Regions from separate parts of the Spirillospora sp. NPDC052269 genome, predicted to be linked through region 2. Evidence: riboswitches for the same ligand, from Rfam matches in the RefSeq annotation. Region 2 holds a riboswitch; the other holds the start of a gene.
The links. A riboswitch is a leader RNA that binds a small molecule or an ion and turns the genes downstream of it on or off. The one in region 2 is predicted to bind glycine.
Positions count from the first base shown of each region.

Region 1: linked by a shared signal. The riboswitch ahead of gcvT (glycine cleavage system aminomethyltransferase GcvT) and the one ahead of gcvP (aminomethyl-transferring glycine dehydrogenase) in region 2 are both predicted to bind glycine.

Region 1 covers NZ_JBFAUU010000009.1:218,128-228,906, reverse strand. Annotated here, with positions in the region: gene AB0L06_RS21150 (maleylpyruvate isomerase family mycothiol-dependent enzyme) at 1-496, shown strand, start outside; gene AB0L06_RS21145 (thiolase family protein) at 913-2,073, shown strand; gene AB0L06_RS21140 (winged helix-turn-helix transcriptional regulator) at 2,094-2,543, shown strand; gene AB0L06_RS21135 (L-serine ammonia-lyase) at 2,551-3,924, opposite strand; gene glyA (serine hydroxymethyltransferase) at 4,000-5,268, opposite strand; gene gcvH (glycine cleavage system protein GcvH) at 5,271-5,660, opposite strand; gene gcvT (glycine cleavage system aminomethyltransferase GcvT) at 5,681-6,781, opposite strand; glycine riboswitch at 6,858-6,961, opposite strand; glycine riboswitch at 6,963-7,060, opposite strand; gene AB0L06_RS21115 (alginate lyase family protein) at 7,216-8,430, shown strand; gene AB0L06_RS21110 (3-oxoacyl-ACP reductase) at 8,427-9,191, opposite strand; gene AB0L06_RS21105 (aldehyde dehydrogenase family protein) at 9,193-10,551, opposite strand; gene AB0L06_RS21100 (glutamine synthetase family protein) at 10,565-10,779, opposite strand, start outside.
Region 2 covers NZ_JBFAUU010000003.1:142,512-153,290, forward strand. Annotated here, with positions in the region: gene AB0L06_RS07195 (alpha/beta hydrolase family protein) at 1-405, opposite strand, end outside; gene AB0L06_RS07200 (PPOX class F420-dependent oxidoreductase) at 472-894, shown strand; gene AB0L06_RS07205 (tetratricopeptide repeat protein) at 1,022-2,239, opposite strand; gene gcvP (aminomethyl-transferring glycine dehydrogenase) at 2,485-5,361, opposite strand; glycine riboswitch at 5,429-5,543, opposite strand; glycine riboswitch at 5,544-5,639, opposite strand; gene AB0L06_RS07215 (flippase-like domain-containing protein) at 5,890-8,589, shown strand; gene AB0L06_RS07220 (MerR family transcriptional regulator) at 8,706-9,308, opposite strand; gene AB0L06_RS07225 (bifunctional nuclease family protein) at 9,710-10,180, opposite strand; gene ftsR (transcriptional regulator FtsR) at 10,362-10,779, opposite strand, start outside.

The sequences.
Region 1 (10,779 bases), on a different contig from region 2:
CCTCGACCGGCGGATGGAGCGGCTCGCGACGACCCCGCCCGACGAGCGCACGTGGCTGCCGACCGGCGGCGAGGGACCCTACGTCGAGCTGATGGCGTTCCGCGCGTTCGACTGCTGGGCGCACGAGCAGGACATCCGGCGCGCCGTCGGGCGTCCCGGCAACCTGGACGCCCCCGCCGCCGGGCGGATGTTCCAGATCGTCTCGCGCGGCCTCCCGATGATCGTCGGCAAGCGCGCCGCCGCGTCCCCCGGGACGGCCGTGACGTTCGAGAGCACCGGCCCGTTCACGTTCGTCCGGCACGTCGTGGTCGGCCCGGACGGGCGCGCCGCGTTCGCCGAGACGGCCCCTGAGGACGCGACCGTCCTGCGGATGGACTGGGAGACCTTCGTCCGCCTGGTGGCCGGGCGCTGCACGTCCGCCGACGTGACCGTCGAGGTCAGCGGGGACGAGGCGCTGGCCGCACGGGTCCTGGGAGCCATGACCTTGGCACCTTGACGACGCCACCCAGGCAGCTTGACGGACCTTTTGTCCTCCTGATCCCCAAAATCACCCATCTGCGTCCTAGCGTTCGGAGTACCCGCTGACGTCGAGGGCGTTTGGAGGTGTTCGCTTGCTGGAGCACCAGAGGACGGACGGCTCCCCAGAGGAGCCCTTCGACGGATGGAGGCGCAACCTGAACGACTTCCCAACGGGCCCCTTCCACTAGAGCGGCCCGAGCGCTTCGCGGAGGTCGTGTCCTACCGCCACGGCCTCCGGGAGCGCGACCCGTATTTCGCACTGTCCAGACGTCCGGGACGCTCACGATCCCGGACGTCTCTTTGCGCTGTGACCGGCGCCACGCCCCTAGTGGGTTGGAAAATCCAACTGACAGCGCGACTCTTGGGTTGGAGATTCCAACTCAGGAGGCAGTCATGCGAGACGCGGTGATCGTCGAAGCCGTCAGGACCCCGATCGGCAAGGGGAGGCCGGGCGGCGCCCTGCACGAGGACCACCCCGTGGACCTCCTCGCCCGCACCCTGAAGGCGCTGGTGGAGCGCGCCGGCATCGACCCGTCCGCCGTGGACGACGTGATCGGCGGCGTGGTCACCCAGGCGGGGGAGCAGGCCCTCAACCTCACCCGCAACGCCGTCCTCGCGGCCGGATTCCCCGAGTCCGTCCCCGCGACGACCGTGGACCGCCAGTGCGGCTCGTCCCAGCAGGCCCTGCACTTCGCCGCGCAGGGCGTGATCTCCGGCGCGTACGACGTGGCGATCGCGTGCGGCGTCGAGTCGATGTCCCGCGTCCCGATGGGCTCGGCCGTCCTGCCCGGCAGCGACCCGTTCGGCCCGCTGCTGAACGAGCGCTACCCCGAGGGCCTGGTCGGCCAGGGGATCTCCGCCGAGCTGATCGCCGCCCGCTGGAAGCTCTCCCGCGCCGAACTGGACGCCTTCGCCACCGAGTCCCACCGCCGCGCGGCCCGGGCCTGGGAGAAGCACGAGTTCGACCGCGAGCTGGCCTGGCCCGGCATGGACGAGTCGGTCCGTCCGGCCACGACCCCCGAGGTCCTCGCCGGGCTCAAGCCCGCCTACTTCTACGAGGAGGCCGCCCGGCGCTTCCCGGAGATCGGCTGGGAGATCACGGCGGGCAACGCGTCCCCGATCAACGACGGCGCCGCGGCCGTCCTCGTCATGAGCCGCGAGGCCGCCGAGCGCCTCGGCCTGCGCCCCCGCGCCCGCTTCCACACCTTCGCCGTCGCGGGCGACGACCCGCTCCTCATGCTCACCGCGATCATCCCCGCCACCGCCAAGGTCCTCGCGCGCTCCGGCCTGGACCTCGCCGACATCGACCTGTTCGAGGTGAACGAGGCGTTCTCACCGGTCGTCCTCGCCTGGCTCCGCGAGACGGGCGCCGACCCGGCCCGGACCAACGTCCGCGGCGGCGCCATCGCCCTCGGCCACCCGCTCGGCGCGAGCGGCGCCCGCATCATGACCACCCTCCTGCACGCCCTGGAGGACACCGGCGGACGCTACGGCCTCCAGACCATGTGCGAGGCGGGCGGCCTCGCCAACGCGACGATCATCGAGCGCCTCTAGCAGCGAATACGATGATGACCATGCCGCCGAAGGACGCCGACCCGAGGGCCTGCTCGATCGCCGACACCCTGGACCTGATCGGCGAGCGCTGGTCGGTCCTGGTCGTCCGCGAGCTCTTCCACGGCGTCCGGCGCTTCGACGGCATCGCCCGCAACACCGGCGCGTCCCGCGACATCCTCACCGCGCGCCTCCGCAAGCTGGAGCACAGCGGGATCATTTACCGCGAGCAGTACAGCGACCGTCCGGCCCGGTACGAGTACCACCTCACCGAGGCCGGACGCGAGCTGGGCGACGTCCTGCTGACGCTGCTCAAGTGGGGCGACCGCCACATCAACAGCGACGATCCGCCCGTCACCTGGACCCACTCCTGCGGCGCCGACCTCGTTCCCGAGGTCGTCTGCGCCGCCTGCGGCGAACCCGCCCGCGAGGGCGCCCACACCCCCCACGGCCGGGGCGTCCGCCCCGCCTAACGGCCGGTCAGCACTCGATGACGTTGACGGCGAGGCCGCCGCGCGAGGTCTCCTTGTACTTGTCGAGCATGTCCCGGCCGGTGTCCTTCATGGTCTTGATGGCGCGGTCCAGGGAGACGAAGTGCTTGCCGTCGCCGCGCAGGGAGATGCGGGCGGCGCTGATGGCCTTGATGGCGCCGACGGCGTTGCGCTCGATGCAGGGGACCTGGACGAGGCCGCCGACGGGGTCGCAGGTGAGGCCGAGGTTGTGCTCGATGCCGATCTCGGCGGCGTTCTCGACCTGCTCGGGGGTGCCGCCGAGGACCTCGGTGAGGCCGGCGGCGGCCATCGAGCAGGCGGAGCCGACCTCGCCCTGGCAGCCGACCTCGGCGCCGGAGATGCTGGCGTTCTGCTTGAACAGGACGCCGATGGCCCCGGCGGTCAGCAGGAAGCGGACGACGCCCTCGTCGTCCGCGCCCGGGACGAACCGGTCGTAGTAGTGCAGGACGGCCGGGACGATGCCCGCCGCGCCGTTGGTGGGGGCCGTGACGATCCGTCCGCCCGCGGCGTTCTCCTCGTTCACGGCGAGGGCGAACAGGGTCACCCAGTCCATCGCGTGCAGCGGGTCGGTGGCCTTCTCGGCGATCAGCGTGCGGTGCAGGCGGGGCGCGCGCCGGGGCACCTTCAGGCCGCCGGGCAGCAGGCCCTCGCGGGAGCAGCCGCGGTCCACGCAGGCGCGCATGACGTGCCACAGCTCGACCAGGCCGGACCGGATCTCGGCCTCGGAGCGGCCGAACGCCTTCTCGTTCTCCATCATCAGCGCGGAGATCGACAGGCCCGTCTCGCGGCAGAGTTCCAGGAGCTCGACGCCGCTGTCGAAGCGGTAGGGCAGGACGGTGTCGTCGGCCTTGATGCGGTCGGCGCCGGTGGCGTGCTCGTCGACGACGAAGCCGCCGCCGACCGAGTAGTAGACCCTGCTGCGCAGCTCGTTGCCGTCGGCGTCGAACGCGGTGAAGCGCATGCCGTTCGGGTGGCCGGGCAGGGAGATCTTGCGCTCGAACACCAGGTGCTCGCCGATCACGAACGGGACCGGGTGCGAGCCGAACAGGACCAGTGACCCGGTCTCGCGGACGCGCGCGATGCGCTCGTCGGCGGTGTCCACGTCCACCAGCTCGGGCTTGTCGCCCTCCAGGCCGAGGATGACGGCCTTGTCGCTGCCGTGCCCCTTGCCGGTCAGGCCGAGCGAGCCGTACAGGACCGCCTGGACGGACGCGGTCTTCTCCAGGACGCCGTCCTGGTCGAGTCCGCGCGCGAAGCGGTGGGCGGCCGCCATCGGTCCTCCGGTGTGCGAGGAGGACGGCCCGATGCCGATCTTGAAGAGGTCGAAAACGCTGATAGCCATGGACTTGCTACTCCGTTGTAGCGTGCGGAAACACGTGGCCCCCGGCCGCCCCGGGGGCGGACGGGGGCACGGTGATCACAGGTTCGGGTAGAGCGGGTGCTTGTCGGCCAGGGCCTTCACCCGGGCGGCCAGGGCCGCCTGGTCGAACGACGGCTGGAGCGCCAGCGCGATGACGTCGGCGACCTCGCGGAAGTCCTCGGCGCCGAAGCCGCGGGTGGCCAGGGCCGGGGTGCCGATCCGCAGCCCGGACGTCACCATCGGCGGACGCGGGTCGTTCGGGACGGCGTTCCGGTTCACGGTGATGCCGACGTCGTGCAGCCGGTCCTCGGCGTCCCGGCCGGTCAGCTCGGAGTCGACCAGGTCGACCAGGACCAGGTGGACGTCCGTGCCGCCGGTCAGCACCTTCACGCCGGCCTTCGCCGCGTCCTCGGCGAGCAGGCGCTCGGCCAGGATGCGTGCCCCTTCCAGCGTACGCCGCTGGCGGCCCGCGAACTCCTCCGAGGCCGCGACCTTGAGCGCGACCGCCTTGGCGGCGATCACGTGCTCCAGCGGACCGCCCTGCATGCCGGGGAAGACGGCAGAGTTGATCTTCTTGCCGAACTCCTCCCTCGCCATGATCAGGCCGCCGCGCGGACCGCCGAGGGTCTTGTGCGTGGTCGTCGTGACGATGTCGGCGAACGGGACGGGCGACGGGTGCAGCCCGGCGGCGACCAGGCCCGCGAAGTGGGCCATGTCGACCATGAGCAGCGCGTCGACGGAGTCGGCGATCTCGCGGAACCGGGCGAAGTCCAGTTGACGCGGGTACGCCGACCAGCCGGCCACGATCATCTTCGGCCGGTGCTCCTCGGCGAGGCGCGCGACCTCGTCCATGTCCACCCGGCCGTCGTCCTCGCGGACGTGGTAGGGCACCACGTTGAGGACCTTGCCCGAGTAGTTGAGCCGCATGCCGTGGGTCAGGTGGCCGCCGTGCGCCAGGTCCAGGCCCAGGATGGTGTCGCCGTGGTTCAGCAGCGCGAAGTAGACGGCCGTGTTGGCCTGCGCGCCCGAGTGCGGCTGGACGTTGGCGAACTCGGCCCCGAACAGGGCCTTGGCCCGGTCGATGGCCAGCTGCTCGGTGACGTCCACGTACTCGCAGCCGCCGTAGTAGCGGCGGCCCGGGTAGCCCTCGGCGTACTTGTTGGTGAGGACCGTCCCCTGGGCCTCCAGCACCGCGACCGGCGTGAAGTTCTCCGAGGCGATCATCTCGAGGGTCGACTGCTGGCGGTGCAGCTCGTCGGCGACCGCGGCGGCGACCTCCGGGTCCACCTCCGCCAGCGGGGCGTCGTGCGAGGAGGGGGCCGTCATGCTCAGGACTCCTCGGTCAGCTTGGCGTAGGCGGCGGCGTCCAGCAGGTCGCCCGGCTCCTCGGTGATCTTGACCTTGAAGATCCAGCCCTCGCCGTACGGGTCGTCGTTGATCACCTTCGGCTCCTCGATCACGGCCGCGTTGATCGCGGTGACCTCGCCGTTGACCGGGGAGACCAGGTCGCTGACCGACTTGGTGGACTCCACCTCGCCGCAGGGCTCGCCGGCCTCGACGCTCTCGCCCTCCTTCGGCTGGAGCTCGAGGAAGACGATCTCGCCGAGCGCGTCGGCGGCATGCTGGGTGATGCCGATGGTGACGATGCCGTCCTCGTTGTCGAGACCGGCGACCCACTCGTGGTCTTCGCTGTAGCGGAGCTGCTCCGGAACGCTCACGGTTGTTCTCTCTCCAGGATTCAGGAACGCTTGTAGAAAGGCAGGGCGACGACGTCGACCGGCTCGTGCCGGCCGCGGACGTCCACGACCAGTCCGGTGGTGTCCTCGGGGACCGAGGAGTCCAGGTAGGCCATGGCGATCGGCTTGCCCAGTGTGGGCGACGGAGCGCCGCTGGTCACCACGCCGCACGGCGTGCCGTCCGGGCCGACGACCGCGTACCCCTTGCGGGGCGCCCGGCGCCCGCGGGCCACCAGTCCCACGAGCCTACGGCCTGCGGCGGCCTCCGCACGCGCGGCCAGCGCGGGCCGTCCGACGAAGTCCCCGTTCTTCTCGAACTTGACCACCCGGCCGAGCCCCGCCTCGAACGGGGTCGTCTCGGCGGTCAGCTCGTTGCCGTAGAGCGGCATCCCGGCCTCCAGGCGCAGGGTGTCGCGCGCCGACAGCCCGGACGGCATGACCCCCTCGACCCCGGCCAGGACGTTCCACAGCTTCACCGCGTCGGCCGCGGCGACGAAGAGCTCGAAGCCGTCCTCGCCGGTGTAGCCGGTGCGCGCGATCAGCGCGTCCACCCCGGCCACGGTCCCGGGCAGGATCGCGTAGTACTTCAGCTCGGGCAGCGGGGCGTCGGTGAAGCGGAGCAGGATGTCCTGCGCGTCCGGGCCCTGGAGCGCGATCAGCGCGTAGGCGTCGGACCGGTCGTCCACCTCGGTGTCGAAGTCCTTGGCGCGCTCGACCAGGGCCTCCCGGACGACCGCGACGTTGGAGGCGTTCGCGACGACCAGGTAGGTCTCGGCGGCCAGGCGGTAGACGATCAGGTCGTCCAGGACGCCGCCGTCCTCCGCGCAGATCATGGTGTAGCGGGCCTTGCCCACGGCCATCGGCGAGATGTTGCCGACCAGCGCGAAGTCCAGTGCGGCGGCGGCCTGCGGGCCGGTCAGGAAGATCTCGCCCATGTGGGAGAGGTCGAACAGGCCGGCGCCGTCGCGGACGGCCTTGTGCTCGGCCGTCTCGCTGGCGTACCGGAGCGGCATGAGGTAGCCCGCGAAGTCCACGAGGTTGGCGCCCAGAGCGGCATGGACGTCGTACAGCGGCGTCTTCTTGGGAGTCGGATCGGCGGACATGGGTCTGGCTCCTTGGTCGCGGATGGCGCGCGTGGACGTCCCGTCAATGGTCCCATCGCGCCCCGGGCGGCTCGGTGCCTCCCCCTCTGTCATCGGCGCCTGAGAGTTTCACCCCCGCGACGAAAGGGGGGCTTTCACCTTCGGCGGAGGGCGCGGGACGCCCTCGCTTTCCAGAGGTCGCCTGGTCCGCGCGGTCCGTGGGGCCTGAGAGGTTCCGGGGAGGAGTTGCTCCTTCGGCGGCCCCCGCTGGCGGCGGGAGCACTCTCCCGCGCGGGTTCAACGGCTGCCCGCAATGTACCAGCGCGCTCGACCCCGCTACCAGCCGACTTGTCGCCCTTTGCGGCGTATTTCGCCGTTCTGATTGACGGCGCCCGATCGCGACGGTTGCATGATCCGACGTTCAGGGACTTTTCAGCCGACGAAAGGATCTCATGATGGCGTTCACCCGGAGCCGCGTGTGGCTCGCGTCCGGCGCGGGGGCCGCGGTGGTCGCCGCGTCCGTGGCGGCGGTCGCCTGGGACGGCGCGTCCGGCGGGCACGAGGCGGGGGCGGTCGCCGCGACGTCGGCAGCCGGGTTCAAGCACCCGGGCGTGCTGGTCGGCAAGCAGCAGCTCGACACGATGCGCACCCGTGTGAAGGCGGGCAAGCAGCCGTGGAAGACGGCTTACGACGCGATGCTCGCGAGCAAGTACGCCGACCTCAAGCGGACGCCGAAGCCCCGCGCGAACGTCGAGTGCGGCCCGTCGTCCAACCCGAACCACGGCTGCTCGGACGAGCGCGACGACGCGATGGCCGCCTACACCGACGCCCTCGCCTACACGGTCAACCATGATCAGAAGTACGCGGCCAAGGCCGTCCAGCTGATGGACGCGTGGGCGAAGGTCCTCAAGCAGCACACCAACTCCAACGCGCCGCTCCAGGCGGCCTGGGCCGCCAACGACTGGGCCCGCGCCGCCGAGATCATCAAGTACTCCCCGTACGGCGCCAAGTGGACGGGCAGGAAGAAGTTCGCGTCCTTCCTGCGGACCGTCTACCTGCCCATGGTCAACAAGGACCGGCCGACCACGAACGGCAACTGGGAACTGATCATGACGGACGCGACGCTCTCCATCGCCGTCCACACCGACGACCGGGCCACCTTCAACACGGCCGTGGCGCGCTGGCGCAAGCGCCTGCCCGAGTACGTCTACCTGAAGAAGGACGGCGCGCTCCCGAAGACCCCGGCCGGGATCAGCGGCAAGGCCGCGACGATCAAGTACTGGCAGGGCCAGGGCACCTTCGTGGACGGCCTCGCCCAGGAGACCTGCCGGGACTTCGGCCACACCGGCTGGGGCCTGGACGCCGCGATCCACGTCGCCGAGACCGCCCGCCTCCAAGGGCTGGACCTCTACAAGGAGGCCCAGCCCCGCCTGACCAAGGCCATGGAGTTCCACGCCCAGTACGACCTGGGGACGAAGGCTCCGTCCTGGCTCTGCAAGGGCGCCCCCAAGACCGGCCTCGGCCCGGTCCTGGAGGTCGGGTACAACGCCTACCACCACCGCCTGGGCGTCTCACTGCCCAAGACAGGCGCCCTGGTCACGGCCAAGCGCCCGGCCGGGCCGTCCCACTTCCTCGGCTGGGAGACCCTGACCCACGCCGACGCTCCCTAGAGCGGGGTGACGTAGGCGCCCGAGATGCCGCCGTCCACGAGGAACTCGGACGCGGTGATGAAGGACGCGTCGTCCGAGCCCAGGAACGCGACGGCCGCCGCGATCTCCTCGGGCTCGGCGAAGCGCCCGGTCGGAATGTGGACGAGCCTCCGGGCCGCCTTCTCCGGGTCCTTGGCGAACAGTTCCTGGAGGAGCGGCGTCGAGACCGGCCCCGGGCAGAGGGCGTTGACGCGGATGCCCTCGCGGGCGAACTGGACGCCCAGCTCCCGCGACATCGCCAGGACCCCGCCCTTGGACGCCGTGTAGGAGATCTGCGAGGTAGCCGCGCCCATCACCGCCACGAACGACGCGGTGTTGATGATCGAGCCCTTCCCCTGCGCCTGCATGTACGGGATCACGTACTTGCAGCACAGGTAGACGCTGGTCAGGTTGACGTCCTGGACGCGTTTCCAAGCGTCGAGCCCTGTCTCCAGGATCGAGTCGTCGTCGGGCGGCGAGATGCCCGCGTTGTTGAACGCGACGTCGATCCGTCCGTAGGCGTCGTGGGCGGCCCGGAACAGGGCCTTCACGTCGTCCTCGGACGTGACATCGGTGCGGACGAACAGGCCGCCGACCTCGTCGGCCGCCTTCCGGCCGCCCGACTCGTCCAGGTCGGCGATGACGACCTTCGCGCCCTCGGCGGCGAGGCGGCGGGACGTCGCCAGGCCGATCCCGCTGGCTCCGCCGGTGACGACGGCGACGCGGTCCTCGAATCGCTGCACGCTATTCCTCCGTCGAGATGAAGACGTTCTTGGTGTCGGTGAAGGCGGCGAGGGCGTCCGGGCCGAGTTCGCGGCCGAGGCCGGACTGCTTGAAGCCGCCGAACGGGGTCCAGTAGCGGACGGACGAGTGGGAGTTGACCGACAGGTTCCCGGCCTCGACCGCCCGCGACATGCGGAAGGCGCGGCCGACGTCGCGCGTCCAGATCGAGCCGGACAGGCCGTACGGGGTGTCGTTGGCGATCCGGACGGCGTCCGCCTCGTCCTCGAAGGGGACGACGATCGCGACCGGCCCGAAGACCTCCTCGCGCCACGCGGGCAGGTCGGTCACGCCGTCCCCGGCGAGGACGGTCGGGGCGAACCAGAACCCCTTCCCGGACGGAGCCGAACCCCGGACGGCAACGGGGGCGCCGCCGGTGACGTAGGAGGCGACGCGCGCCCGGTGCGCGCCGCTGATCAGTGGCCCGACCTGCGTCTTCTCGTCCCGCGGATCACCGACCACCACGGCTTGGACGGCAGGTTCCAGCAGTTCCATGAACCGGTCGTAGACCGTCCGCTGGACGAGGATGCGGGACCGGGCGCAGCAGTCCTGCCCGGCGTTGTCGAAGACCGCGCCGGGGGCCGTGGCGGCGGCCTTCTCCAGGTCGGCGTCCGCGAAGACGATGTTCGCGGACTTGCCGCCGAGTTCGAGCGTGAGGCGCTTGACGCTCGCCGCGCAGGCGGCCATCAGCTCCTGCCCGACCCGCGTCGAGCCCGTGAAGGCGATCTTCGCGACGTCCGGGTGGTCGGCGAGCCGCCGTCCCGCGACCGGGCCCTCGCCGGGCAGGACGGTCACCACGTCCTCCGGCAGCCCGGCCTCCAGCGCCAGCTCCCCGACGCGCAGCGCCGTCAGGGGCGTCGTCTCGGCAGGCTTGACGATCACCGTGTTACCGGCCGCGAGCGCCGGGGCGAGGCCCCAGCCGAGGATCGGCATCGGGAAGTTCCACGGGACGATCAGCCCGACCACACCGAGCGGCTCGTGGAAGGTGACGTCCAGCCCGCCCGGCACCGGGATCTGCTGCCCGGTCAGCCGTTCGGGCGCGGCCGAGTAGTAAAGCAGCACGTCACGGAGGTTCCCGGCCTCCCAGCGGGCCTGCGCGATCGGGTGCCCGGCCTCGTCCACCTCCAGCTCGGCGAGCTCGTCGACGTGCTCGTCCACCACTTCGGCGAAGCGCCGCAGCAGCCGCGCGCGGTCGCCGGGGGAGACCGCCCGCCAGTGGACGTAAGCGCGGCGAGCCCGCTCGACGGCCCGATCGGTGTCGGAGACCGAGGCCATCGCCACGGACGTGACGACCTCCTCGGTCGCGGGGTTGATCAGCTCCAACGAAGCACCCTTCTCACAGTCGCTCGAAGCCGCGGAACAGCTCCCAGTCGGTGACGGCCCGGTCGTAGGCGTCCAGTTCCACCTGGGCGTTGTTGGCGTAGTGCTCGACGACCTCCTTGCCGAACGCCTCGGCGGCCAGGTCGGACGCCGTCCAGTCGGCGGCGGCGTCGCGCAGCGAGCGGGCGACCGTGGACGCGTCGGACGCGTACGCGTTGCCCCGGTACGGCT
Region 2 (10,779 bases):
CTCCGGCCTCCCCGGCGGATGCAGCGGGAACGCCAGCGCCACCACGCCCGTCGCGCCCGCCTCCCGGGCCGTCCGGCACGCCACCCGCGCGCCGTTGCTCCGCCCGCCCTGCACGAGCGGGACGTCCCCGAACCGGTCGCGCACGAGCTTGACGATCTCCAGCCACGCCTCGTCCTGCCGCGCCGCCGATCCGGGCGCCCGGCGCCCGGCCTTCCGGAACGGCTGCAGCACCCGCGCGACCGCCCCGCCGAGCCCCAGCGCGACCTCCCGGACGGCCAGCAGGTCCGGCGCGTCCACCCCGCCGTTCGAACCGTGCGTCAGCACCAGCAGGAACGCCGCCCCCTCCGCCGCACGCGGCTCGTCCACCGTCACCTCGGCGGCCCCGTGCGCCGTCATGATCTCCATGTCGCTCACCGTAGCGGCCCGCGCACCCGGCCTCGTCCCCGCCCTCCGTCCGCCACAATGTGGATCATGGAGATGACGACAGACGAGTGGCGCGCGTTCGTCCTTTCGGGGACGCGCACCGGCAAGATCGGCGTGATCCGCAAGGACGGATCCCCCCACGTGACCCCCATCTGGTTCCTCCTGGACGGGGACGACCTGCTGTTCAACACCGCCGAGAAGGGCATCAAGGCGCACGCGCTCAAGCGCGACCCCCGCGTGTCGATCGCGGTCGACGACCAGGTCGCGCCCTACTCGTTCGTCGTGATCAGCGGCGTGGCCGCGCTCGACACCGACCAGGACGAGATGCTGCGCTGGGCCACCGCGATCGGCGCCCGCTACATGGGCGAGGACCGCGCCGAGGAATACGGCAAGCGCAACGCCGTCCCCGGCGAGTGCCTGGTCCGCGTCCGCATCACCAACATCGTGGCCCAACGAGACATCGCCGCCTAGCCCCCGCCGCCGGACGCCGCGCGTCAGCCCTCACACGTCGGACGACGCCTGCCAGGCACCAGGCTCAGGCGTCGGACATCAGGCACTGAGGCGCCGGACACCAAGCGCTGAGCACCGGCGCCGGATGTCAGGCGTCGGGCCAGCCGGGTGGGAGGACGGCGGTGGGGCCCATCGCGAGGCGTAGACGCTCGGCGAAGCTCTCGTGCAGGAGCGGGCCCCAGGCGTAGTCCGACGGCACGCGGACGGCGCCGCCGATCACCTCGTGCGACTCGCCGGGGCGGCGGTCGGCGGGCTCGGCCGCGTACCGGACGGCCAGCAGCGCGTACATGTGGTCCAGCGCGCCGAACGCCTCTCCCGCCAGGGCGGGCAGCGTGCCCTCGGCGACGGACTGCTCGAGGAGCGGCTCCCACCACAGCTCGGCCGGGTCGTCACCGTCGTCCGCGCCGAACTCGCGCCGCAGCCGGGCGCGGACCTGCGCCGAGACCGCCGGGTCGGTCAGGCCGCGCCGCCACGCCTCGCGGGCCTCGCCGTCCCGGCCGCGCAGCGGCAGCGTGCGGGCCAGCAGCTCCGTGGCGAGCGATCCGACCTCCGGGTCGGCGGGCTCGCCGTCCGCGCCCAGCGCCGCGCCGAACGCGCCGATGGCCTGGTCGAGGCAGGCGATGCCGAGCGCCACGGCGAGCCGCGAGTGCGCGTGCGGCGCGGCCTCCCGGTCGACGAGCTTCAGCCCGGCGGTCAGCACCCGCTGCGCGCGGGCCGGCTCGCCGCGTTCCAGCAGCCGCTGGGCGAGGTCGTGCGCGGCGAGTGGCCCGTACTCGGCGTCGCCGGTGGCGACCGCGTCCTCCCAGTGCCCGCGGGCGCGGTCGAAGTCGCCCGCGTCGTCGGCGAGCCGTGCCAGGGCCAGGTGTGCGGGCGGCAGGTAGGCGGGGTTGGCGAAGTCGACCACGATCCGCCAGACGGGTTCGGCCTCGTCGTGCTCCCCCGCGCGCTCGTGGGTGAGCGCAAGGTGGTAGGCGGCGCGCGCGCCGTACTCGGGGTCGCCGGTGGCGATCGCGGCACGATCGGCCTCGCGCGCGCCCGCGATGTCGCCCGAGTCGTCCAGGACGACCGCGAGGCCGAGCGCGGCCCGAGCCCGGTGCGGGGTGTCGCCGAGTGCGAGCACCTCCCCGAACAAGGTCGCCGCGCGGTCGGACTCGCCGTCCTCGGCGAGCCGCCGCGCCCGTTCGCACATCTCCGCCGCCTGGTCGGCCTCGGCTCCCCCCGGCCCGCCGTCCCGCGGGTCGGCTGACTCGGCTGACGCGGCCTCAGCCGACCGTCGCGGCGCGGCCTGTCCGGGCGTGTCGTTCATGATCGTCTACTGCCCTCTGGGGGTCGGGGTTCGGCGGTGCCGAGCCTAGCGATCCGGCCGCCTCCGCGTCCCGCCCCGACACACCCGGACTTGATCATGCCTCCGGCGTGTCGCCGGGCCACGCCCTTTACGTTGTAGATCACAAACGGGGACGGGAAAGGGCCCGTTCCCGGGACGTCCCGGGAACGGGCCCTCACCCTGCTCTCGCCCTGCCTGCCCTCGCCCTGCCCTCAGGCGAGGACGGCTCAGTCCTCGAACGCCTCCGGCGGCGGGCAGGAGCAGATCAGGTTGCGGTCGCCGTACGCCTGGTCGATGCGGCGGACCGGCGGCCAGTACTTGCCCTCGCGCAGGGACGGCAGCGGGTACGCGGCCGTCTCACGCGTGTAGGCGTGCTTCCAGTCCTCGGCCAGCAGGCTGTCCGCGGTGTGCGGGGCGTTCCGCAGCGGGTTGTCCTCACGGTCGAAGGTCTCGTCGGCGACGGCCTCGATCTCCCGGCGGATCTCCACCATGGCGTCCACGAACCGGTCGAGCTCGGCGAGGTCCTCGCTCTCGGTCGGCTCGATCATCAGCGTCCCGGCGACCGGGAACGACAGCGTCGGGGCGTGGAAGCCGTAGTCGATCAGCCGCTTGGCGACGTCCTCGGCGGTGACCCCGGTCTCCTTGGTGATCTTGCGGAGGTCGGCGATGCACTCGTGCGCCACCAGGCCGTCCCGGCCGGTGTAGAGGATCGGGAAGTGCGGGGACAGCTTCGCCGCCAGGTAGTTGGCGGCGATGATCGCGCCCTCGGTCGCCGAGCGCAGGCCGTCCGCGCCCATCATGGCGATGTAGGTCCACGAGATCGGCAGGATGCCCGCCGAGCCCCACGGCGCCGCCGAGATCGGGCCGACGCCGGTGTCCTGCGGGCCGGCCTCGGCGCGCAGCGGGTGGGACGGCAGGAACGGCGCCAGGTGCTCGCGGACGCCGACCGGGCCCACGCCCGGGCCGCCGCCGCCGTGCGGGATGCAGAAGGTCTTGTGCAGGTTCAGGTGCGACACGTCCGAGCCGAACTCGCCCGGACGGGCGAGGCCGACCAGCGCGTTGAGGTTCGCGCCGTCCACGTAGACCTGGCCGCCCGCGTCGTGCACGGACTTGCAGACCTCGGTGATGGACTCCTCGAACACGCCGTGCGTGGACGGGTAGGTCACCATGATCGCGGCCAGCGCGTCGCCGTGCTTGGCGAGCTTGGCGTGCAGGTCGTCCACGTCGATGTTGCCGCCGTCGTCACACTTGACGACCACGACCCGCATCCCGGCCATCACCGCGGACGCGGCGTTGGTGCCGTGCGCGGACGACGGGATCAGGCAGACGTTGCGGTGCTCCTCGCCACGCGAGGCGTGGTAACCGCGGATCGCCAGCAGCCCGGCCAGCTCGCCCTGCGAACCGGCGTTCGGCTGCACCGACACCTTGGCGTAGCCGGTGATCTCGGCGAGCCAGCCCTCCAGCTCGCCGATCAGCTCGACGTACCCGGCGGCCTGGTCGACCGGCGCGAACGGGTGGATGTTCGCGAACTCCGGCCAGGTGATCGGCTCCATCTCGGTCGTCGCGTTCAGCTTCATCGTGCAGGAGCCGAGCGGGATCATGGACCGGTCGAGCGCGATGTCCTTGTCCTGGAGGCGGCGCAGGTAGCGCAGCATCGCGGTCTCGGAGCGGTGCGCGTGGAACACCGGGTGGGTCAGGTACGGGCTCTCCCGGCGCAGGGAGTCGAGCGCGTCCCCGGCCGGGGTCTCGGCGACGCCCTCCACGCCGAACGCCCGCCACACGGCCGCGACGTGCTCGCCGGTGGTGGTCTCGTCGCAGGCGATCCCGACGTGGTCGGCGTCCGCGAGGCGCAGGTTCACACCCAGTTCGCGGGCGGCCGCGACGACCTCGGCGGCGCGGCCCGGGACGCGGGCGAGGACGGTGTCGAAGAAGTGCTCGTGGACGACCTCGACGCCGCCCTCGCGCAGTCCGGCGGCCAGCGTGACCGCCTGGCCGTGCGCGTGCTGCGCGATCGCGGCCAGGCCCTCCGGGCCGTGGTAGACCGCGTACATGCTCGCCATCACCGCGAGGAGCACCTGCGCGGTGCAGATGTTGCTGGTGGCCTTCTCCCGCCGGATGTGCTGCTCGCGGGTCTGGAGCGCCAGCCGGTAGGCGGGCTTGCCGTCGATGTCGACCGAGACGCCGACCAGGCGGCCCGGCATCTGCCGCTGGATGCCCTCGCGGACGGCCATGTAGCCGGCGTGCGGACCGCCGAAGCCGAAAGGCACGCCGAACCGCTGCGCCGAGCCGACCACGATGTCCGCGCCACTGTCCCCCGGGGACCGCAGCAGCGTCAGCGCGAGCAGGTCGGCGGCCACCACGGCCTGCATGTCCCGCGCGTGCGCCGCGTCCACCAGCGGCGTCAGGTCGCGGGCGGCGCCGGACGCGCCCGGGTACTGCACCAGCACGCCGAAGAAGTCGCCCTCCGGCAGCCCGGCGGACAGGTCGGCGGTGACGACCTCGATGCCCAGCGGGACGGCCCGGGTGCGGATCACCTCGATCGTCTGCGGCAGCGCGTCGGCGTCCACCAGGAACGCGCCGGGCTCCTTGCGCCTGCCCACGCGGTGGGCCAGGGCCATCGCCTCGGCGGCGGCGGTCCCCTCGTCCAGCATGGAGGCGTTCGCCACCGGCAGGCCGGTCAGGTCGCCGACCACGGTCTGGAAGTTCAGCAGCGCCTCGAGGCGGCCCTGCGAGATCTCCGGCTGGTACGGCGTGTAGGCGGTGTACCAGCCCGGGTTCTCCAGCACGTTCCGCAGGATCACGCCCGGCGTGTGGGTGCCGTGGTACCCCAACCCGATCATGGAGGTGAGCACGGCGTTCTTCTCGGCGAGCTCACGCAGCCGGGCCAGCGCGGCCGGCTCGGACAGCGCGGGCGGCAGCGCCAGCGGACGGTGCGTGCGGATGGCCTCCGGGACCGCCGCGTCGATCAGGGCCTCGGCGCCGGAATAGCCGATGGCCGCCAGCATCCGGGACCGCTCGTCGCCGGACGGGCCGATGTGCCGGTCGGCGAAGGCCGTCCGCGGGGTCTGTGGCGAGGCCACGGGTGCGAAGAACTGGGCGGTCATTGGGGAGAGCCTCCTGGGCTGCGAAAGCGGTCGCTCAGGGCGTCCCCGGCCCGGCCGGCCGGTGACGGTCTCCCCCTCTGTCGTGGCACCTGAGAGCTTCCCCCGCGCACGCGCGGAATTTCCCCTTCGGTGAGACGGCCCGTCCCCGTTTCCGGGCGCGCTCGCCTGCTTTCCAGAGGTGCCTCGTCTGCGCGGTCCTTTTGCCTGAGAGGTTCCGGGGAGGTTTGCCCCTTCGGCGTTCCACACTGGCGGCGTGGAATCTCTCCCGCGCAGGGTCAGCGGCGTTTCCTGTGGGAAAAACTCTATCCAATACAGAGCACGATCGAACGCGGCGGACCCCCTCTCCGCGACGTGACCGGAACCCCGGCGGCCCACCGGGCGTTCCCTCAACGGGGGACCGGCCGGGTCGGCGTGGCGGACCTGGGCCTCCCCCGCCGCGTCCGCCGGAGAAAGTACGATATTCGCAGCTCACGGTCGGGAGGACCCACAACCGCGGGGGCGGGGACGACGACGGAACGGCGGTATGGCGTGACGCGGACCCAGGACGGCGCGGCGCGGACCGAACATGATTCGGACCGGACCGGGCCCGATCCCGGCGTCCCCGAGGACGGGACGGACCCGCGCGAGAACGCGCCGGACCCAGGCGAGGAAGCGTCGGACAGGGCCGTGGACGAGGCGAACCCGGGCGGCGACAAGGCGAACCCGGGCGAGGAGGCGGGGCCGGCTCGGGTCGAGGAGCCGCCCTCGCCGCAGCGCATCCGCCGCTCCGGCGACGCGATCCGGTTCGCCACCGCGCTGGCCGGCCTCGGCGCCGTCATGCTGCTGGTGACGATCGCCCAGCAGACCACGCACGGCCTCCAGACCGACATCGTCGAGGGCACCGCGCACGCGCCCCGCTGGCTGCTGTCGCTGGCCACGCTGGCGTCCAGCTTCGGGGTGCTCGCCGTCCCCACCGCCTTCGCGGTCGAACGCCTGTTCAACCGGGACGGCGTCCGGGTGGCGATCGCGGTGCTGGCCGCGATGATCACCTTCGGGCTGACCGTGGCGATGAACGACTGGGTCGTCCCGGCCGCCCCGAACGGCCTGCTGGACGCCCTGATCTGGGGCAGTTCCGGCACCGCCGTCGTGCACACCGACATCGCGCCGGTGATCGCGTTCGTCGCCGCCGTCGGGATGGCGGGCCGCACCCGCTGGCAGATCGCCGCCTGGACCATGATCGGCCTGGCCGCGCTCACCGGGCTGACCGCGTCCTACGCCTCGGTCTCGGCGCTCGCCGCCACCTACTTCCTCGGCGAGGCGATCGGCCACGGAACGCTGTACGCGGTCGGCACGCCGAACCCGCGCCCGACCGGCGCCGCGGTCGTCGCGGCGCTGGAGCGGCTCGGCCTGCGCCCGGTCGCGGCGCGGCAGGTCGCCACGTCCGCCGACGAGCCGCGCCGGTACGCCGTCGCGGTCGCCCCCGGCCCGGACGGCGTGCCGCACGACGGCGCGGGCCGTCCACTCCCCCGGGGCCGCTGGCAGCTCCAGGTGAACGTGCTGGACCGCGACCAGCAGACGGCCGGGCTGGTGTATCGCCTGTGGCGGCTGGCGCGCCTGCGCGCCGGCACGAACCGCCGTCCGCTGCGATCCCTGCGCCGGGCGCTGGAGCAGGAGTCCCTGATGGCCTACGCGGCGTCCGCGGCGGACGTCCGCACCCCGCGTCTGACCGGCACCTGCGAGGTCGGCACCGAGGCCGCCCTGCTCGCCTACGAGCACGTCCCGGGACGGCGGCTGGACGAGCTGGACGACGCCGAGATCGACGACGCCCTCCTCACCGGCATCTGGCACCAGTTCGCCCGCCTCCAGGCCGCGCGCCTGGCCCACCGCCGCCTGGAGGGCCACGCCATCCTGGTGAGCGGCCCGGCTCGTCCCGCCTCCCCCGCCCAGGCCGACGCCCCGGCCCCGGACGAGACGGGCCCGGACGAGCCCGCCCCGGACGAGGCGGCGTCCGGTGGGGGCCTGGTCCACCTGGTCGACCTCGGCGTCGGCGAGGTCGCCGCGGGCGATCTCGTGCTGCGCCTGGACCGGGCCCAGCTCCTCACCACCCTGGCGCTGCGCGTCGGCGCCGAACGCGCCGTCGCGACGGCCGCCCCGGTGCTGGGCGAGGGCGCGCTCGCCGCGGCCGTCCCGCTGCTGCAGCGGGTCGCGCTGACCCGGGCGACCCGCACCGCGGTCCGGCACGACCGGCGCCTGCTGACGCGGATCCGCGAGCAGATCCTCGAGCTGGAGCCCGAGGCCGAGACCGAGCCCGTCCGGCTGGAGCGCTTCCGGTCCCGGACGATCGTGAGCATCGTCGCCCTCACCTTCGCCGCCTACATCGTCATCCCGCAGTTGACCAGCGTGCAGTTGGACACGATCGGCGACCGGGCGAACTGGTGGTGGGTCGCGCTCGGCGCCGCCGGAGCCGCCGTCACCTACCTCGCGGCGGCGCTCATGCTCATCGGGTTCGTGCCGGAGCGGCTGCCCCTGTGGCGGACGATCCTCGTCCAGGTGGCCGCGTCCTTCGTCAAGCTCGTCGCGCCCGTCGCCGTCACGGGCGTCGCGCTCAACACCCGCTACCTGCAGAAGTCCGGGATCCGGTCCGGACCGGCCGTCGCCAGCGTCGGGGCGTCCCAGCTCCTGGGGATGGTGGTCCACATCCTCCTGCTGGTGGTGTTCGGGTTCATCACCGGGTCCACGCAGACCGCGACCCACGACCTCGCGCCGTCCCGGACGATCATGATCGTGCTGCTGATGCTCGCGATCCCGGTGGCGGTGGCGCTCGCCATCCCGCGCGTCCGGCGGCTGGTGACCGCGCGGCTCCGGTCGATGTTCTCCGGGGTGCTGCCGCGGCTGGTGGACGTCCTGCAGTCGCCCCGCAAGCTCGCCACGAGCCTCGGCGGCACGCTGCTGATCACGGCCGCCTTCGTGGTCTGCCTGGACGCCTCGATCCGCGCGTTCGGCGGCCACCTGCCCTGGACGGCCGTGGTCGTGGTGTTCCTGACCGGGAACGCCCTGGGATCGGCCGCGCCGACGCCCGGTGGCCTGGGCGCGGTCGAGGGCGCGCTCACGCTGGCGCTGACGATCTCCGGGCTGCCCGCGGAGATCGCCACCTCGGCCGTGCTGCTGTTCCGGCTGCTGACCTTCTGGCTGCCGGTCGCCCCCGGCTGGGCGGCGTTCGCCTACCTCCAGCGCAAGGAGGCCATCTGACGGGGCGCGGGATTCCGGCGTTCACGCCGGGAGGCGGGCCGGAGGATCGGGGCCGGAGGGGCCGGAGAGATCAGGTCGTCAGGTCGGGAGGACGTGCCGGGCGTCGAACCGGGAGATCAGCCGGTGCGGCGGGTGCGGCGGCGGTAGGCGAGCTCGTCGTGCGGGTGGGAGTCGTCATCGTCGCCGACGTCGGCGCGCTCGGCCGGCAGGTCGGCGAGGCTGCCCTCGACCTCCTGCCAGACCCGGCCGAGCGCGATGCCGAACACGCCCTGCCCGCCCTGGAGCAGGTCGACGACCTCGTCGGCCGAGGTGCACTCGTAGACGCTCACGCCGTCGCTCATCAGGGTGATCTGGGCGAGGTCCTCGACGCCGCGGTCGCGTAGATGGTTCGTCGCCGTCCGGATCTGCTGCAGGGAGACCCCGGTGTCCAGCAGCCGCTTGACCACCTTCAGCACCAGGATGTCGCGGAACCCGTACAGCCGCTGGCTGCCCGAGCCCTGCGCGGCCCGGACGCTCGGGGTGACCAGTCCGGTGCGCGCCCAGTAGTCGAGCTGACGGTAGGTGATCCCGGCGGCGGCGCACGCCGTGGGGCCCCGGTAGCCGACGTCCTCCGGCGGCGCCGAGACCCGGGTGTCGAAGAGCAGACCCTGCTCTCCGGCGCGCTGGGACGCCATGCGCCTGTCGGGGGTCGCCTTGCCCTCGCCGCTGCTCACCGCCACGCGGACCTCCGGCTTCTATCAGCCCGCGCTGTTTCGTCAAGGGGGTTTGACGAATGACACCACGGGTGTTCCACCAGCACGGTAGGTGCCGGTCAGGGTGTGGTCAACGTTCGTCGTCGGCGCGTCGCCTACCCGGATGAACCGGCTTCACGTGGGCAAACTGCGCACCTCCGCTGTCACCAGACTCCTACCCACGTCCGCCCGGTGCGGAAACGGGAAGCGGGGACCGGTGCAAGAACACTCGGGTGGTGGCATGACCTTGCAGGTCACCCCGGCACCCGGCGCTTTCGCGCCGCCGGGGCGTGCCGGACCGCCGACCCGGGCGCGAACCTCGAGCCTACTGGACGGAACCCGGCGATGCGGGTGAACCGGACGCACAAGCCGGACCCGCGTCCGGACGGTCAGCCCGCGCGGCCGAAGTCCTCTGGGGTGATCGTGTCGAGGAACTCGCGGAACTTCTCCACCTCGTCCTCCTGCTCGTCGGGGATCGCGACGCCCGCCTCCTCGAGGATGTCCTCGGCGGCGAAGATCGTCGCGCCGGTGCGGAGCGCCAGCGCGATCGAGTCCGACGGGCGGGCGCTGACCTCGACCCCGTTGGAGAAGATCAGGTCGGCGAAGAAGATCCCGTCGCGCAGCGCGGTGATGTTCACGGTCCTCAGCTGCACGCTCAGCGCGTCCAGGACGTCCCGGAAGAGATCATGGGTGAGCGGCCGCGCGGGCAGCACCCCCTGCTGGGCGAAGGCGATCGCGGTCGCTTCGACCGCCCCGATCCAGATGGGCAGGTAGCGGTCGCCGTCCGTCTCCTTCAACAGGACGATCGGCTGATTGGAGGGCATCTCGACCCGGACGCCGACGACCTCCATCTGCTTCACAGCGGCTCCCTGCTGGTCCTCGCGGCCTCGGTCTGGTCTCGTCCGGACCGGCTGCCCGCCGACCCCTGTAGCCAACGTACACCCGGCCCGCCTCCGGGTGGCCGGGCGACGGGCGGGCAAATCGCGCCGACCGGGGCCCGCCGCCCCTTCCGGGCGGCGGAACGGCCGGGCGCGTCGGGGCTCACGGGCCCAGGCTCTCCCGCAGTCCGGCCGACACCAGAGCGGCGTGCAGCCGGACCGACAGCTCGGCGACCTCGCGGGCCGTCCGGGCCGCCTCCTCGTGCGCGCCGGGGCTGCGTCGCCGCAGCTGGGGCGCCACGAGCTGTTCGATCAGCCCGACCTGGCGGTCGGCGGCGGCCTTCACCGCGCGCAGGTTCCGGGCCTCGAACCCGAAGCCGCCGAGCGCGGCCACGACGCGGGCCACGGTCAGCGCGTCGCCGTCGTAGTGGGCCCCGGACCGGCGGACGAGCCCGTACTCCTCGAGCTGGGCCAGCAGCGCCTCGGTGATCGACGCGCCGTCGATCAGCTGGCGGCGGGTGAGCCGGACCTCGGCGGCGGGCTCGGCCCCCGCGTCGGCCGCGACCAGGGTGCGTGGACGG